One region of the Microbacterium sp. BDGP8 genome, then DNA from elsewhere that is predicted to be linked to it. Evidence: predicted binding sites of a transcription regulator. Region 1 holds the regulator's gene; the other holds the start of a gene.
What was found. The regulator LexA, encoded in region 1, represses DNA repair genes until DNA is damaged. The targets are predictions, from matches to a motif close to TCGAACANNTGTTCGA.
Positions count from the first base shown of each region.

Region 2: P6897_RS03430 (HNH endonuclease signature motif containing protein) is a predicted target of LexA. The motif match lies at 2,771-2,786, and genes of this name have one in related genera.

Region 1 is NZ_CP120712.1:1,079,318-1,088,171, reverse strand. Features, by position in the region: gene hisB (imidazoleglycerol-phosphate dehydratase HisB) at 1-139, opposite strand, end outside; gene P6897_RS05125 (histidinol-phosphate transaminase) at 136-1,221, opposite strand; gene P6897_RS05120 (LysM peptidoglycan-binding domain-containing protein) at 1,293-1,652, opposite strand; gene lexA (transcriptional repressor LexA) at 1,909-2,574, shown strand; gene P6897_RS05110 (prolyl oligopeptidase family serine peptidase) at 2,676-4,604, shown strand; gene hflX (GTPase HflX) at 4,724-6,241, opposite strand; gene P6897_RS05100 (methyltransferase) at 6,327-6,968, shown strand; gene dapF (diaminopimelate epimerase) at 7,001-7,870, opposite strand; gene P6897_RS05090 (GNAT family acetyltransferase) at 7,880-8,338, opposite strand; gene miaA (tRNA (adenosine(37)-N6)-dimethylallyltransferase MiaA) at 8,335-8,854, opposite strand, start outside.
Region 2 is NZ_CP120712.1:723,004-731,857, reverse strand. Features, by position in the region: gene P6897_RS03445 (hypothetical protein) at 1-106, opposite strand, end outside; gene P6897_RS03440 (DUF2207 domain-containing protein) at 420-2,219, opposite strand; gene P6897_RS03435 (MarR family transcriptional regulator) at 2,255-2,686, shown strand; gene P6897_RS03430 (HNH endonuclease signature motif containing protein) at 2,820-4,202, shown strand; gene P6897_RS03425 (Hsp20/alpha crystallin family protein) at 4,341-4,766, opposite strand; gene P6897_RS03420 (L-serine ammonia-lyase) at 4,917-6,326, opposite strand; gene P6897_RS03415 (FUSC family protein) at 6,416-7,486, shown strand; gene P6897_RS03410 (FAD-binding protein) at 7,500-8,753, opposite strand.

The DNA.
Region 1 (8,854 bases):
CGAACGCCGTCAGCAGATGATCGAAGAACGGCACGGTCGTCTCGATCGTGCTGATCCCGGTCCCGTCGAGGTCGAGCTCGAGTTCGACACTCGACTCGCTCGTGGCACGACGGATGCTGGCCGTTCGGGGGCTGGTCATGCCTCCGAGTCTATCGACGCCAGTGCTTCGAGGAACGCGGTCGTCTCGTCTTCCGTACCGGCACTGACGCGCAGGCTGTGCGGGATGCCGACGTCGCGGACGAGGATGCCGCGATCGTAGAGCGCCTGCCAGGTGGCGCGCGGGTCGTCGACCCCGTCGAACAGGACGAAGTTCGTCCAGCTCTCGTAGGCGTGGTACCCGAGGGCATCGAGCGTCGCCGACATCCGATCGCGCTGCGCGACGATCTCGTCCACCATCCGGAGCATCGTCGACGAGTGCGACAGCGCGGCTGTCGCGGCCGCCTGCGTGAGGGCGCTGAGGTGGTACGGCAGGCGGACAAGACGCAGAGCGTCGATGAGGGTCGCGTCGGCGGCGAGATAGCCGACGCGCGCACCGGCGAAGGCGAACGCCTTGCTCATCGTGCGCGAGACGACCAGGCGCTCCCGCTCGCCGAGCAGCGTCAGCGCGGAGGGGCTCTCGCGCGGCGCGAACTCCTGATAGGCCTCGTCGACGATCACGATTCCGTCGGTGGCGTCGTACACCGCCTCGATGACGTCGAGACCGAGCGGCGTGCCGGTCGGGTTGTTGGGCGCGCAGAGGAAGACGACGTCGGGGCGTAGTTCGGAGACTTGTGCCGCGGCGGAGGCCGGGTCGAGCGTGAAGTCGGGGCCGCGCGTGCCCGCGACGTACTGCGCGCCGGTGGCTCGCGTCAGCAGCGGGTACATCGAGTACGTGGGGCCGAAGCCCATGGCGGTGCGCCCCGGGCCGCCGAAGGCCTGGAGCAGGTGCTGCAGCACCTCGTTCGATCCGTTCGCGGCCCAGATGCGATCGGGGGTGAGGCCGTGACCGAGGTACTCGGCGAAGGACTCGCGGAGGTGCGTGAACTCGCGGTCGGGATAGCGGTTGACGTCGCGCAGGGCACGGGCGACGGCATCCAGGATGTCGTCTGCGACCTCTTCGGGAACGGGATGCGTGTTCTCGTTGACGTTCAGCGCGACCGGAAGCGGCGCCTGCGGGGCGCCGTACGGGGTGAGGCCTCGCAGATCGTCTCTGAGGGGCAGATCATCCAGACTCGGGCTCATCCCACCCATGCTAGGCCGCGTCCGAGTCCGGCGTGGCCGCACCCCAGCTTCTGCGCCGAAGACGGCGGGCTTCAGCTCGCGGCGTCGTACTCGGCGGGGATGGCGAGTGTCTGGCCTGCCTCGAGCTGACCAGAGCCGAGGGCGTTCAGCCGGATGATGGCGTCGACGACGTCACGGGGGTCGGCGGCCGGCGCCACCTCTTCAGCGATCGACCAGAGCGATTCGCCCGACATGACGGTCACCGTCGTGAACGACCCCTCGGGCGCGCCCGCCTCGTTGGACGCGAGTGCTCCCCCGCCGGAGAGCACGGCAGCGGTGACGGCGACGACGGCGGGAAGCGCGGCGATCGCTGCGATGACGCGGCGTCCACGGCGCGTCAGGCGCAGACGGGTGCGGGGGGCCGGTGCGAAGCGGGCATCGATCGTGGTCATGACATCTCCTCGGGAGCGGTAGGAAGATTCGCTCCCGCCTCTCGGCCGGGAGAGACGGGTGCGAACTTCGGTTCCGAACGTATCTTCGATATTGTGTGGTGTCAACCACCCACCGAAATCGGAGACCGATCGAAGAGACACGCGGAGCGTTCCGTGATGTCGCTGTCGGATCGGGCTACCTTTTCGACAGCGAGAGCCCACCATGAACCTCCGACATCGGGTCGGGGACGGGGCGCGACGACAGGAGACCGGCGGTATGAGCGAGAAGCCGCAGACGCGACGACGCAAGAATCTGAGCGATAAGCAGCTCGCGATCCTCGAGGTGATCCAGCACGCGATCGCCCGCAACGGCTACCCGCCGAGCATGCGCGAGATCGGCGACGCCGTCGGCCTCAAGTCGCTGTCGAGCGTCACCCACCAGCTGAACCAGCTCGAGCTGAGCGGATACCTCCGCCGCGACCCCGGCAAGACCCGCGCGATGGAGGTCCTCATCGACCTCCCCGGCACGGCCGGCGAGAACCCCGCCGACGCCGCGCCCGCCCTCGGCGACGCCGCCCTCGTGCCGCTCGTGGGCCGCATCGCGGCGGGCGTCCCGATCACCGCCGACCAGCAGGTCGAGGAGATCTTCCCCCTGCCGCGTCAGCTCGTCGGCAAGGGCGAGCTGTTCATGCTCAAGGTCGTCGGCGACTCCATGATCGACGCCGCCATCTGCGACGGCGACTGGGTCGTCGTGCGGGCACAGGCGACCGCCGACAACGGCGAGATCGTCGCGGCCATGCTCGACGGCGAGGCCACCGTCAAGACGCTCCGTCAGCGCGACGGCCACACCTGGCTCCTCCCCCGCAACTCGGCGTTCGAGCCGATCCTCGGCGATGACGCCACCATCCTCGGCAAGGTCGTCGCCGTCCTCCGCACGGTCTGACCTCGCCGCACCGACGGAACTGCGGGAGGGGATGCCGCGACTCGGCGGCATCCCCTCCCGTCGTCCGGCACGACCCGGATCCGCTCGCGTAGCGTGACGGTATGTCGCAGCAGCAACTCCCGTACGGTTCTTGGCCCTCCCCCCTGACCGCCTCGTGGGCCAGCGCGTCCTCGTTGCGCCTCGACGGCGCGCGCTTTGTCGGGGATGAGATCTGGTGGGGCGAATCCCTTCCCGATGAGGCCGGTCGCGTCGCCGTCATGCGCCGCCGCCGCGACGATTCTGTGGAGGTCGTCCTCCCCGCGCCCGGGAACGCGCGATCGCGTGTGCACGAGTATGGCGGCGGCGCCTGGACGGCGTCCGACGACGGCGAGCTGTTCTTCGTCGACAAGTCGGACCAGCGCATTCGACGCCTCCGCCCGGGCGGCGAGCCCGAGGCGCTCACCCCAGAGGAGAGCGGCACCCACTACGGCGGTCTCCGCTGGCAGCACGGCGCGCTTCTCGCGGTGCGCGAGCGCGAGCGCCCGGGGCGCACTCCCGAACGACACATCGTGCGGATCGACGGCGCGAGCAGCGATGAGAACGCCGCGAGCGGCGACGAAGCGGGAGTGACGGAGCTCGCCGGGGGCAGCGACTTTGTGGCTCAGCCGGCACTGTCACCCGACGGATCACAGCTCGCGTGGGTGGCGTGGGATCACCCGGACATGCCCTGGGACCGCACCCGCATCCGTGTCATCGAGCTCGACGCCCCGGATCGTGTCCGCGAGGTGGCCGGCGGCAGCACGGCCGCGCTGCAGCCGGAATGGACATCCGACGGCCAGCTGTTGCTGCTCGACGAGCCGACGGGGCGCTGGAACCTCCATCGCGTCGACCCCGCGACCGGCGCGGCACCCGTCGCGGTCTCCCCCGCCGACGCCGACACGGGTGGTGGCCTGTGGGTCCTCGGCACCCGGTGGTACGCGCCGCTCGACGACGGCCGCGTCGTGGCCGTCCGCACGCACGGCTCGGACCAGCTCGTGATCATCGACCGCGACGGCGGCGCGATCCCTCTCCCCTTCCCCGCCACCGCTCGACTGCAGATCGAGGACGTCCGCGGCAGCCGCGCCCTCGTGAGCGGCGCCATGCCCGGGGCGAGCGGGCTCTGGCTGGTCGATCTCGACAGCGGCGAGACGACAGCGGTGCGCGGCGGTACCCCCGATATCGACGAGGCATGGATCCCCCATGCCCGTCAGATCACCACCGAGGGTCCCCACGGCCCGGTGCACGCCTTCGCCTATCCGCCGACGAACCCCGATGTCACGGCGCCGACCGACGAGCTGCCGCCGTACCTCGTCTGGGTGCACGGCGGGCCGACGTCGCACGTGGGCGGCACCGCCGACGCCAAGGCGGCCTACTTCACCAGCCGAGGCATCGGTGTGCTCGACGTGAACTACGGCGGGTCGACCGGGTACGGCCGGTCGTACCGTGAACGGCTGAAGGGCCAGTGGGGCGTCGTCGACGTCGATGACGTCGCGGCGGCGGCACGCGGCCTCGCCGCCGACGGACTCGCCGATGCGTCACGGCTCGCGATCGAGGGCGGGTCGGCCGGTGGCTGGACCGTGTTGGCGGCGCTCGTCGGCACGGACGTGTTCGGCGCGGGCGTCTCGCGCTACGGCGTCGGCGATGCCCGCGCCCTCGCGGCCGAGACCCACGACTTCGAGGCGCGCTACCTCGACGGCCTGATCGGTCCCCTTCCCGAAGCGGAGCACGTGTACATCGAGCGCTCGCCGCTGAGCCACGCCGAGGGGTTCCGCGTGCCGCTGCTGCTTCTCCAGGGCGACGAGGACGCGGTCGTGCCGCCGGCGCAGGCCGAGGCCATCCGCGACGCACTCGTCGCGCAGGGCGTGCCCCACGCCTATGTCCTGTACGCGGGCGAGGGGCACGGGTTCCGACGGACCGAGACGATCGTGAACGCTCTGGAGAGCGAGCTGGCCTTCCTCGGTCAGGTGTTCGGTTTCGACACGCCCGGCGTCGCGCCGATCGAGCTCGACTGAGCCCGGCGACCGCCTGGCGCTGATACGCCTGTCAGGCCGGCGGTGCTGGTGAGGCCTTCCGCATCCGCGGCGGGCTCACCAGCACCGCCGAGCCTGCAGGTGTATCGCCGACCGCGGGCTCAGACGGCGTAGGGCGCGAGCTCAGCCGCGAGACGCTCGGAGACGTGCGCGTGCACGGCCGTGCCGTCCTCCTCGTGCGAGGTGGCGACGATGTGGCCACTCTCGTGCACGGCCGAGATCAGGTCGCCACGGTCGTACGGCACGAGAGCGCGCACCTCCACCGCCGGCAGCGGCAGCGCATCCTCGATCGCGGCGCGCAGCTCGTCGATGCCCTCACCCGTGCGCGACGACACGAAATGGGCCGTCGGCTCGAGCCCGCGCAGCAGCAGCCGCGCATCGTCGTCGACGAGGTCGGCCTTGTTGAACACGACGAGCTCGCGGGTGGCGCGAGCGCCCACGTCGCCCATCACGTCGCGGACGGTCGCGAGCTGCGCGGCGGGGTCGGGATGCGAGCCGTCGACGACGTGGACGATGACGTCCGCGCCCGAGACCTCCTCGAGCGTGGACCGGAACGCCTCGACGAGCTGGTGCGGGAGATTGCGGACGAAGCCGACGGTGTCGGTGAGCGTGAACACGCGCCCGTCGGCGGCCTCGGCCCGACGCACCGTGGCATCCAGCGTCGCGAACAGAGCGTTCTCGACCAGGACACCCGCGCTCGTCAGCCGGTTCAGCAGGCTGGACTTGCCGGCGTTGGTGTAACCGGCGATCGCCACTGAGGGGATCGTGTTGCGCCGACGCTCGGCCCGCTTCGCCTCGCGCGACGGCGCGAACTCCCGGATCTGCTTGCGCAGCTGCGCCATGCGGGTGCGGATGCGGCGCCGATCGAGCTCGATCTTCGTCTCACCGGGACCGCGCGAGCCCATGCCCGCACCGCCCGCGCCGACCTGGCCACCGGCCTGGCGGCTCATCGACTCGCCCCATCCGCGCAGACGCGGCAGGAGGTACTCGAGCTGTGCGAGCTCGACCTGGGCCTTGCCCTCACGACTCTTGGCGTGCTGGCTGAAGATGTCGAGGATGACCGTGGTGCGGTCGATGACCTTGACCTTCGCGACATCCTCCAGGGCGCGCCGCTGGCTCGGTGCCAGCTCGGTGTCGGCGATCACGGTGTCGGCACCGACGGCGGCGACGAGGTCGCGCAGCTCGGCTGCCTTGCCGCGTCCGATGTAGGTGGCGGGGTCAGGATGCGGTCGCCGCTGCAGAACGCCGTCGAGCACGACCGCACCGGCGGTCTCGGCCAGGGCCGCGAGCTCGCGCAGCGAGTTCTCCGCGTCCTCGTGCGACCCCTGGGGATACACGCCGACGAGCACGACGTTCTCGAGTCGCAGCTGTCGGTACTCGACCTCGGTGACGTCCTCGAGCTCTGTGGACAGACCGGGGACACGGCGCAGCGCCGCGCGCTCCTCGCGATCCCACTGGTCGCCGTCGGTGTCTCCGTACGACACCGTCGACTCATCCTGCAGCGCCTGCGCGCCGCCGAAGACGCGGATCGACGAGCGCGTCTCCGCGCTCGCGAGCACGCGATCGACCGGGTCCACCGCGATGTCGCCGTCGCCGTCGGGGGTGGTGATATGCGTCATAACTCTCTTCCCGGGATGCCCGTGCCCGGGCATCCGTGAATTCTAGTCTCCCGCCGGTACGTCCGGCTCCGATACGCTCGGATGCATGGGGAGCGATCATTACTTCAGCGCGTCCCCGTCCAGCGAACAGAACCTCCGCCGTATCCGCGTGACCCTCGCGGGTCACGCCGTCGAGGTCACGACCGCGGGCGGGGTGTTCAGCCCTGACCACGTGGATTCGGGTACAGGGGTTCTTCTGGCCAATACTCCGCCGGCACCGTCCGGTGGTGATTTCCTCGACCTCGGCTGCGGCTGGGGGCCGATCTCGCTGTCGCTGGCTCTGGAGTCGCCTCACGCCACGGTGTGGGCCGTCGATGTCAACGAACGGGCTCTCGACCTGGTGCGACGCAACGCCGCTGATCTGGGACTCGATAACGTCAACGCCGTCCTGCCCGACGATGTTCCCGACGACGTCGTATTCCGGACCATCCGCTCCAACCCGCCGATCCGCGTGGGCAAGAACGAGCTCCACGGGATGCTGCAGCGCTGGATACCCCGTCTGGCTGAACGCAGCGACGCGTGGCTCGTCGTGCAGCGCAACCTCGGTTCGGATTCCCTCCAGCGCTGGCTGGCCGCGACGTTCGACGACGGCTACGGCGTCTCGCGCGCCGCGACCGGACGCGGATTCCGCGTGCTTCGGGTGCGCCGGCACGGCACTCCCCCGACGGGCGCGATCGAACTGCCCTGACCACGGGCCGTCCGGAAACCGCGGCGCTCGGATCAGTCGGCGAGGGTGACCTGCCCCGAGAAGACCAGCGTCGCGGGGCCCGAGAGCAGCACGTGCTCGCCATCGGCCTGCCGCACGATGCGCACGCCCAGCGTTCCGCCCGGCACGTCGACGGTCCAGCGGTCGGGTGCCGCAGCCCCGGCCCAGTGACGCACGGCCAGAGCGGATGCCGCGACCCCGGTGCCGCACGACAGGGTCTCTCCCACGCCGCGCTCGTGGACGCGCATCCGGATGGCCCCGACACCGTTCTGAACGAGCGGCTCGGCCGGAACGACGAACTCGACGTTCGCGCCGGCGGACGGACGAGGCTCGAGGGTGGGCTGTACCGTCAGGTCGAGGCCCTCGAGTTCATCCTCCCCGGCGAGCGCCACGACGACGTGGGGGTTGCCGACGTCGATCCCCTGCCCGGGGCGGGCGACGCCGAGCCCGCGTGCGCGGACGAGAACGTCGCCGTCTTCGGCCCGCCAGGTTCCGAGGTCGACCTCGAAGCCGTTGTCGACCCGGGTGATCGTCTTCACTCCGGCACGCGTGCCGATGCGGAGGCCGGCATCGATCGAGGCGAGGCCGGCGTCGGCGAGGTAGCGCGCGAAGACCCGCGTTCCGTTGCCGCACATCTCGGCCTTCGAGCCGTCGGCGTTGCGGTAGTCCATGAACCACTCAGCGCCGGCGGCAGCGGCATCCGCCCCCTCGGGGATCGCGGCCGAGCGGACGACTCGCAGCAGCCCGTCGGCGCCGATGCCGACATGGCGATCGCAGAGCGCTGCGATCTGCGCGTCGCTCAGGTCGAGGTCGCCGTCCGGGTCGGCCAGGATCACGAAGTCGTTGCCGGTGCCGTGCCCCTTGGTGAACGCGAGAGTCGCCATGAGCCCAGCTTAGGCGGGGCCGCCCGGGCCATCGACGACGAGGCGCTTGCCCGCGGACCACACGGTGAACGGCTCGTAGCCGAGCTCGTCGTAGAAGCCGCGCACCGCCTCGTTCTCAGGCCGCACCATGAGCTGCACCTTCGGACACCCCATGGCCTCGAGCAGGCGCTCGGACTCGGTGACGAGCAGGCGCCCGATGCCGAGCCCCCGGTGAGACCGAGCCGAGGCGAGGTAGTAGAGCCAGCCGCGGTGTCCGTCGTAGCCGGCCATCACGGTGCCGACGACGGCTTCAGCCGTCCCGTCGACAGGCTGATCGACGGCCACGAGGAAGAGTTCGGGCTGCAGGGTGAGTTTCCGCCTGATGTCGGCACGCGGGTCGTTCCAGGGACGGGTGAGACCGGCCTCGTGCCAGAGCCGGATGACGGCTTCTTCATCGGCGAGCGCGAATGCGCGCACGGTGATGCTCACTGTTCCTCCCCTTCCGACCGGGGCGCTGCCTCGCCCGGTCCGGCCACCGCCCCGATGAGGGACGCCGCGTCGACCTCGCGGGCGTCGACCCACCGCACGCTCTCATAGCGCTTGAACCACGAGACCTGCCGGCGCGCGTAGCGCCGCGTGAGGGCCTGCGTCTCGGCGATGGCCTCGTCCTCGCTCAGGTCGCCGCGCAGCTGCGCGAGTGCCTGCGCGTAGCCGATCGCCCGGCCCGCCGTCACACCGCGTTCGAGGCCCTGCCGTCGCAGCGCCTCGACCTCGTCGAGCAGCCCGGCAGCCCACATCCGTTCCACACGCACGTCGAGCAACGGGACGAGCTCGTCGCGCGGTACCGCCGTGCCGATGATCCGCGTCCGCGGCATCCAGAGCACCGGCGCCTCGGGCAGGGCTCCGCCGTGCGTCTGTCCACCCGATGTCAGCACCTCGAGCGCGCGCACGATGCGGCGGCCGTTCCGCGGGTCGATGCGATCGGCCGCCTCCGGGTCGGCCGCG
Region 2 (8,854 bases), 360 kb from region 1:
ATACGAAGGCGATCGTCTCGAGGGCATCGGGCTTGGCGATCGGCAGGTCGACGACGAGCGTGACCACGAAGGGTCCGCTGGCGGTGTCTCGGCCGTGGGCGTGCACGCGCTCATCCTGACAGACCCGCGGCACTGCGGAGGCCGAAAACCGGATGCCGTCGAGGTGCCGGCTCAGCGTTTCCGATGATTACGAAAAGATAACGGGAAAACCCTTGCTCGTCGTTACCTCGCCGTTATAGAGTGCTCGCACGGTAGCTGTTTTGCTGTGGCAGCCACCGGCATGTGATTGCAGGAAACTCTTGGTGCAAAGGGACGAGGGTCCGACCGAATGCCTCTTCGGTCGGACCCTCAACTGTCTTACGGCCGCGAGAGCGGACCGCGCGTGACGACCGCGCGTGACGACCGCGCGTGACGACGCGTCAGGCGCCGCCACCACCGCCTCCGCCGCCTCCCCCGCCGGCAGACCCGCCCCCGCTCGACCCGCCCGAGGTCGACGACGACGACGATGCCGCCGACGACAGCGTGCCGATACCTGCCGCGAACGATGACGCATCGAACGCCGCCGTTCCCACGTACCACCCCGGCGTCGCGATGCCCGCGTCGCCGTAGAGCGCCGTCAGGTGCGCAGCCCACTCCTTCTCGCGGCCGAACAGCACGGCGTACGGCAGCAGTCGCTCGTAGATCCGGAGCGTCTCCCGGGGGTCGTCCGTTGCGACCGGCTCGCGCTCAGCGCCGGTCGGCGACTGCAGCATCCGGATGCGGTCGGCTTCGGCCCACCGGATGAAGAGGTCCAGCCCGCGCAGGTGGTCGCGGATCTCCGCCCCCGTGTCCGACAGCGGCTCACCGGCGACCGCGAAGACGACCACCAGGAACGACGCCGTCGCCAGAACGATGCCGACGATGGGCAGTGCGGGGTGGACGTAAGCGTTCAGCGCGAGCGCACCGAACAGGATGACCAGACCCGCCGCGATGGCCCACGCGGCGACGGGCCAGCCACGCACTCCCGCCGGCACGGGCTTGTACATGCCGCGACCGCGGAGACTGTCTTTGGCCATCTTCAGCGCCCGCTGGGTCTCGGTGGACAGCCGGGTGTCGGAGGAGCCGAAGCGGTAGACCTCGCCACGACGGTGATGCGGGAACATGCCGCGCAGGAGTCTGCGCCCGTTCTCGTCTGCGGCCCGAGGGTCGACGAGCTCCGCCTGCAGCTTCGCACGTCCCCAGCGGCTCTTCCCATCGTCGACGATGCGGATGGCGCCCACCAGCGCCAGCTCGAGGACCTCGGCGGGAATCGCCTTCGACGTCTTCTGCAACAGCACCGCCGCGTCGATCGCATCGATGCGGCGCGGTGGCGCGTACTCGGCGATGACCGTCGGGCGCCCGGGCTCGTCGCGGAGGTACCGCCGGCGATTGCGCAGCGCCCAGCCGGTGGCGCCGGCGAGCAGCGCCGTCGACCCGGACTGGAGCCATCCGAGCGGCGACGCCAGGAACCCGGTGTCGTACACCTCGAACGTGCCCTCCTCGAACCCGACGGCGAAAGTGAGCGTCTCGTGCGGCGCGAGGTCGGTCGCCGAGGCGGTGATCGCGGTTCCGTCCGGTGAGGCGACGATCTCGGGACACGGCGTGGTGCTGTCCTGCTCGCCGACATAGCAGGCCTGCCGGCCGGCGAGGGCGTCCGCGATAGCGGGGTCGACCCGCAAGGTGGCCGTCACCTGCCGGAACGGCTGATTCCAGTCGGTGCCGTTGACGTCCCAGTAGAACTCGAGCCCGGTGTCCGGGAAGTCCCACACGACATTCTCGAGGTCGTAGGTGAAGACGAAGGTGTTCGGCCCGTGCAGGTACTCGGGCCCGCGCGTCAGGATGCCGAGGGTGCCGTCCTCGCTGTCGGTCTCGACGGGACGGGCATCGCCGTTCTCGTCGGTGACCGAGATGAGTTCCGGATGCAGCGGCTGCCCGTTGTAGGTCTCGGGCAGAAGGCGGCGCATGCCTCGGTTCTGATCGGACTGGGCGAAATCGGCGACGAAGGTCTCGACGACCCGCATCCTGGCCGTGCCGTCCTCGTCGCGACTGAGGGTGTAGTCCACGGCGAGCGAATCGAAGACGAAGGCGTCGAGATCGGCGGATTCGTCGGCGGATGCCGCGGCAGGGACCGCCAGCCCGAAAAGGCCCGTGATCAGCACGAGGACCACGATCGCGAGTGCCGCCCGGGTGCGACGCATCATGCCGACCAGCTTAGGCGGGCAGTAAAGTTGTCGCCATGAACGATCGTCGTCGCGCCGTTGCCGCGTGGGAGAGCCTCTTCCGCGCGCAGCACGAGATCTTCGACGACATCAGCAATGACTTCGCCGGCGATGAGCTGACCCAGGCCGAGTACGACGTGCTCCTGACGGTCGCGCGAGGCTCGGGCCATCGCGCTCGCCTGCGAGACGTCACCGCGAACATGCTCATCAGCCAGCCGAGCGTCTCGCGCCTGGTCGATCGGATGGTCGCGCGCGGCCTCATCACCAAGTGCGGCGACCCGACGGATGGCCGCGGCGCAATGCTCACGGCGACGCCGGAGGGGATGTCGGCGTTTCGTCGACTCGCCGCCGCCCACGGCCGCTCCATCGCCGAACGGATGTCGGTGCTGTCGACCGAAGAGCTCGAGCAGCTCGAGCAGCTGACGACGAAGCTGCGACGTCTGTCCTGACGACCGCGGTCGGGGTTGCGGGTCGCGCGGCGTCTCGCGATGTCGATTCCTCCCCCGGCGGGACGGTGCCCTGACTTTCGATAACCGAACATATGTTCGACTCGGATGTCGTACCCGCCGTCACAATGGGAACATGACGGCGAGTGACGGGGGCGGCGAGGCGCGACGCGACGACGTCACGCCGTCGCAAGCGCTCGCTTTTGCGAGGTACGCGGAGGCCCTTGACCTCTCTCACGCCGCTGACATCGCTCGCACCCGGGCGCTGGCCGACCTGGGTCACGCCGCCCTGCACGACGCGCGCCGCGACGGGGTGCGGGGTATGGCGTCGGACATGGAGTTGCGTTCAGTCGCGGCCGAAGCGGCCGGGATGGCGCGGTTGACGGATCGGCGGCTGCAGGGTGAGATCGACCATGCGATGACCGTCATCGACGACTATCCCGCGGTGTTCGAGGCGTGGGTGCAGCGGCGGATCGAACGTGGCCACGTGAATGTGGTCGTGCGGGTCGGTGCGGGGCTTCCGAATGAGGTGCGGGATTCGTTCGCGGAAGCCGCGATCGCGGTGTGCGAGCGGGACGTGCCGTCGCGGGTGCGGGGTGCGCTGGATGCGTTGGCGGCCCGGTTGCATCCGCAGACGTTCACCGACCGGCACAAGACCGCCGCGGCGGAGCGGTGCGTACGGGTGTTCCACGGGTCGGATGGGATGTCGAATCTCGTCGCGAACCTTCCGACGGTCATCGCCGCCGGGATGCTCGACCGGCTGACGCAGATGGGGCAGTCCGTGAAGGACGCCCGGGCGGAGGGCGACGGGGCGGAAGGTGCCGGGGCGGATGCCGCTGGGTCGGGTAAGCCCGCCGACACGAGGACGATGGATCAGCTGCGCGCCGACATCCTCGGTGACCTGGTGCTCGGTGGGGCGCCCGTGGTCGACCCGACCTACGGGGCCGACCGGGCTGGTGGGCTCGGGGCGATCCGAGCGCGCGTTCAGGTCGCGGTCACCGCCGAGACGTTGATGGGGCGTGACGAGAACCCCGCCGAAGCCGTGGGCGCTGCGCTGATCGATGCCGACACGGCACGCGAGCTCGCCGGGCAGGTCAGCGAGTGGGACCGGCTCTTCATCGCCCCCGTCACCCGCACCCCGGTCGAGATCGACACCTACCGGCCCACGGCTTCGATGAAGAAGCTCCTGATGGCGCGCGACCAGCACTGCCGGTTCCCCGGATGCCGCAGAGCCGCGATCCGCTGCGAGATCGACCACACGATCGATCACGCCCTCGGCGGGCACACCCACATCTTCAACCTCGCCCACCTCTGCCAACGACACCACTCGATGAAGCAATTCACGAAGTGGGAGGTCAGGCAGATCGGCGGCGGGGTCCTGGAATGGACCTCACCCCTCGGCCGGGTCTACCGCGAAGACGTACCCATACCGGCCGTCTGCTTCACCATCGCCACCACGGACCCGCCACCGGATGCGACACGCGGCGGACCACCGCCGGACGAACCGCCACCCTTCTGAGTGCTGCAGCCACGCAGTCGGGCGCGCGCATCGCGCGCCTTCGAATCGGTCGCGGGCGCTGGGGGATATACGCGAAAGGGCGGCCGCCGCCCCCGAAAGAGCTGCGGCCGCCCGTCGTGCGAACGCGGATCTGCGCGATCAGTTCTCGATCGGCACCACCGGCGCGGCTGCGTCGGTCGTGACCTCGACCTTGCGCGGCTTGGCCTTCTCGCTGACCGGGATGGTCACAGTCAGGACGCCGTTGTTGTAGGTCGCGGCGATGCCTTCCGTGTCGACGCCCTGGCCGAGGTTCAGCTGACGCAGGAAGCTCGCGGCTTCACGCTCGCGCGTGATCCACTTCACTCCGTCACCGCTCGCGAGCGTGCGCTCGGCGCGGATGGTCAGCAGCTGGCCGTCGACGTCGATGTCGACCGAGCCCGGGTCGATGCCCGGCAGGTCGGCGGTCATCACGTAGTGGTCGCCGTCACGGTAGAGGTCCATCGGCATGCGACGGGGGCCACGGCGCGTGTCGAAGAGGCTCGAGGCGATGCGGTCGAGGTCGCGGAACGGGTCATAAGTAGCCATCGATCTTTCCCTTCTCTGATGCTTCGTGTTGAGATCTGAAAGTTGAGCCATATGGGCTCAACTGCATCCAGATTAGCACTCTCCCCCATCGAGTGCCAAGGGTTCTCGCACGGCGAACAGCGCCCCGAAGATGGGGCGCGGAAGGGCCTCTCAGCACTCGACGACGTTCACCGCGAGACCGCCCTCGCTCGTCTCCTTGTACTTGTGCGACATGTCGATCCCGGTCTGGCGCATCGTCTCGACGACGGCATCCAGCGACACGTAATGCTGCCCGTCACCCCGCAACGCGAGTCGCGCCACGGTGACCGCCGTCGACGCCGCGATCGCGTTGCGCTCGATGCACGGGATCTGCACGAGGCCACCGACCGGGTCGCACGTGAGCCCGAGGTGGTGCTCCATCGCGATCTCCGCCGCATTCTCGATCTGCGCGCTGTTGCCGCCCATGACGGCCGTCAGGCCTCCCGCAGCCATTGCGCACGCAGATCCGACCTCGGCCTGGCAGCCGCCCTCCGCACCCGAGATGGACGCGTTCGCCTTGAACAGCGACCCCAGAGCTGTCGCGGTCAACAGGAACCGCCTGACGCCGCGGCGCCGATCCAGATCCTCCGACGCGAGCCGCGACTCCGCCGCGAACCGCCACCAGTACATAGCCACCGCCGGAAGGATTCCTGCGGCACCGTTGGTGGGTGCGGTGACCACGCGTCCACCCGACGCGTTCTCCTCGTTGACGGCGAGCGCGAAAGCACCGAGCCACTCCCCCGGCAGCTCACGCCCGCCGGCCGCCTCCGCCTGTTCGAGCTGCGCCCGCATCGCCCCCGCCCGGCGCCGCACGCGCAGCATCCCCGGCAAGGTGCCGTCGGCTCGAAGCCCCGCCTCGACGCACCCCGCCATGGCATCCCAGATCGCGTCGAGCCCGGCAGCGACCTCGGCCTCCGGCCGGAGTGCCTCCTCGTTGCGGCGCGCGAGGCCGGCGATGCTCATCTGCTCGCGCTCGCACAGCTCGAGCAGCTCCGCCGCGGTGCTGAAGCGGTACGGCCAGGCGACAGCGCCCGAACCTCCGCGCCGTCCGCCCGCCTCGGCGGCTTCGCCTGCGCGTCGGATGAAGCCGCCCCCGACCGAGAGATACGTTTCCGACGCGACGAGATCGCCCGCGGCGTCCCACGCGCTCAGGGTCATCGCGTTGGGATGCTCCGGAAGCCGCGTCCGCGGTTCGAAGGTCACGTCGCTCCGCGAGAACGGCACCGCGTGCCACCCCGCGAGCACCAGGGGCGACCCGTCGACCCATTCGGTCCACGCGCCGCGAACCACGTCGGGATCGACGGTCTCGGGCGCATGACCCTGTAGCCCTGCGACCACGGCGTCGGGCGTGCCGTGCCCGATCCCGGTCGCTCCGAGCGACCCGTACAGCACGCAACCGACCCGTGCGACCTCGGGAAGCCGCCCCGCGGCCTCCAGCCTGACGACGAAAGCACGGGCAGCACGCAACGGGCCGACCGTGTGGGAGCTCGAGGGTCCTACACCGATGGAGAACAGCTCGAACGCCGAGACGTAAGCGCTCACTCGCCCAGGCTACGCCAGCATCTGCCGTACGGGCCCGGCGGCGTCAAGGGGCTGCTGTCGGGCGCGCTGTACGCCTATCGTGGCGATTGATGACCGCCGTACCCCATCCCCGCCTTGTCTCGCTGAAAGCCGCGGCGCGGACCGCGGGCGGAGAGGCCTTCGCGCTCTCTCGTCTGCTGCTCGCCGGCAAGGCGGCCCTCGCCGCTGCGATCGCCTGGTATCTCGCGCCGTACGTACCCTTCGCGCACGACGAGTACTCCTACTACGCTCCGCTCGGCGTGCTCGTGAGCATGTATCCGACGATCGCCGACTCGGCCAAGGCCGGCCTGCAAGCGGTCGGCGGCCTGGCGATCGGCATCGCGATCGGCCTGGTGGGCCTGTGGTTCGTGTCGGGCCCCAGCCCCCGCATCGTGGGTGTGGCGATCGTCGTCGGCGTCGGCGTCGCCGTCGGAGGCATCCGGGCGCTCGGCACCGGCCGAGACTGGATCGCCATCGCCGCCCTGTTCGTACTGCTGCTCGGGGCGAACGACGCGGGCGGCTTCTCGGTGTCGTACCTCGTCACGATGGCGTTCGGCGTCGTCATCGGCGTCGCCGTCAATCTCGCCATCATTCCGCCCCTCTACCTCCGCCGCGCCTCCACACGCCTGTCGCAGCTGCGCGACGCCGTATCGGACCGGCTCGAGATGCTCGCGACCTCGATCGCCGACGGCGAACCGGCCGACGAGGCCGGTCAGCGCTATCTCGAGGAGATCCTCGACGCCGTGTCGACCGACGTCCGCGAGGCCGCACGCAGCCGCAAAGCGCATCCGCTCGCCCGTCGCCGACGGGGCATCGAGACGGAGAACAACCGCCGATTGCGCGCCCTCGAGAACACCGTCCGCCAGACGATCGAGCTGGCCGACGGCATCGACGGGCTGCCCCTCACACCGGATGCCGCGCCCCCGCGTGCCGCACTCGCCGAGGCTGTCCGTGCGACCGCCCGAGCCGTGGCTCGCCCTCTGGGCGACCCCACCGCCGCGACCACGGTCGAGGATGCCGAGAAGGCGCTCGCCCGCGTCGTCGAGACGGTTCCCGCCCGCAACGACGGGCGCATCTCACCGTGGACGCGGACCGCCGTCGACCTCAGCCGCATCATCGACGCCTCGCGACCCTTCACCTGAGCCGCGGGGCTCCTCAGCGCGCGGGGATGCCCAGTACCCGCTCGAGGTAGGGGCCCGAGAACTTCCCCGTCGGGTCGACGCGCGCCACGAGCTCCCGGAAGTCATCCAGGTGCGGCAGCGATCCGCTGATGGGCATCGAGAAGACCTTGCCCCAGTGCGGGCGCGGATCGAAGGGGGCGAGCGCCCGCTCCACGTGCGAGATGGCCGTGCGCACGGCATCCGGCTCGTTCTTCCAGGTGAAATGGATGCACACGCTGTCACGTCCGAACCCGGGAGAGAGCCAGAGGTCATCGGCGGCGACGGTGCGCAGCTCCGTGACGAGGAGGGCGGGCTCTACCCGGTCGGCGATCGAGCGGACGGCGGCGATGGCGTCGACGGCGACAGCCCGGTCGACCCAGTACTCCGTCTGGATCTCGTCGCCGTTGGACGGCGTCGCATCGATGCGGAAATGAGGCAGACGCTCGCACCAGTCGCCCGGGACGCCGCCCTGCTCGGTCGTGTTGTCGACCCCGTCGGCCGCCGGCGAGTCCGCCTTCGCCGTCACCCGGCGTGCGCTCAGCACTCGTTCCGGCATGTCGGGAGCCGCGGTGTCGTCGAGGCGCTCCTTGACCCATACCTCGCCGACGTCGGGCGTGTTCCAGCGTGTGAAGACACTGACGCTGTAACCGGCTGCCGTCACCCCGTCGAATCGCTCGAAGAGGTCATCCCACGTCAGGCCGGCGTAGGTGTCCTGCCTCACCTGATACGTCGGCTCGATCGCGAGCGTCAGCCGGACGACCGGCCCGAGGGCGCCGAGGTGGACCACACTGCCGGCGAAGTCGGCGTCGCCCGCGGAGACCGTGCGGAGCTCGCCGCCCGGGCCGATGAACTCAAGCGCTCGCACGGCGGTGGCGAGGGATCCGTTGCGATCCCCCGAGCCGTGCGTCGACGTCGCCGTCGCACCTCCGACGGAGATGTGGGGCAGCGACCCCATGTTGTGCAGCGCCCAGCCGTGATCGGCGAGGTGTCGCGCGACCACGGCGTAGCGCGTGCCGGCCCCCACTGTCACCGTGCGGGCCGTGTCGTCGACCTCGATGTCGGGCGCGATCGCCGTCAGGTCGAGAAGGGTGCCGGGAGTATCGGCCAGATCGTTGAAGGAATGCCGCGTTCCCAGCGTCCGGATGCGGTCGTGTGAGGCGACGAACCGCTGCGCCTCGGCGATCGTCGTCGGTGTCAGCACGGCTTCGGCGGCGAAGGTGTGCGTTCCGGCCCAGTTCCGTTCGGTCACGAACCCACGCTACGCGATACCCGCCGAGAATGTATAGCGACGCAACAAAGTCGGCGGGAGCAGCCAGGAAAACAAAGAAGCCCCCGCAGAGCGGAGGCTTC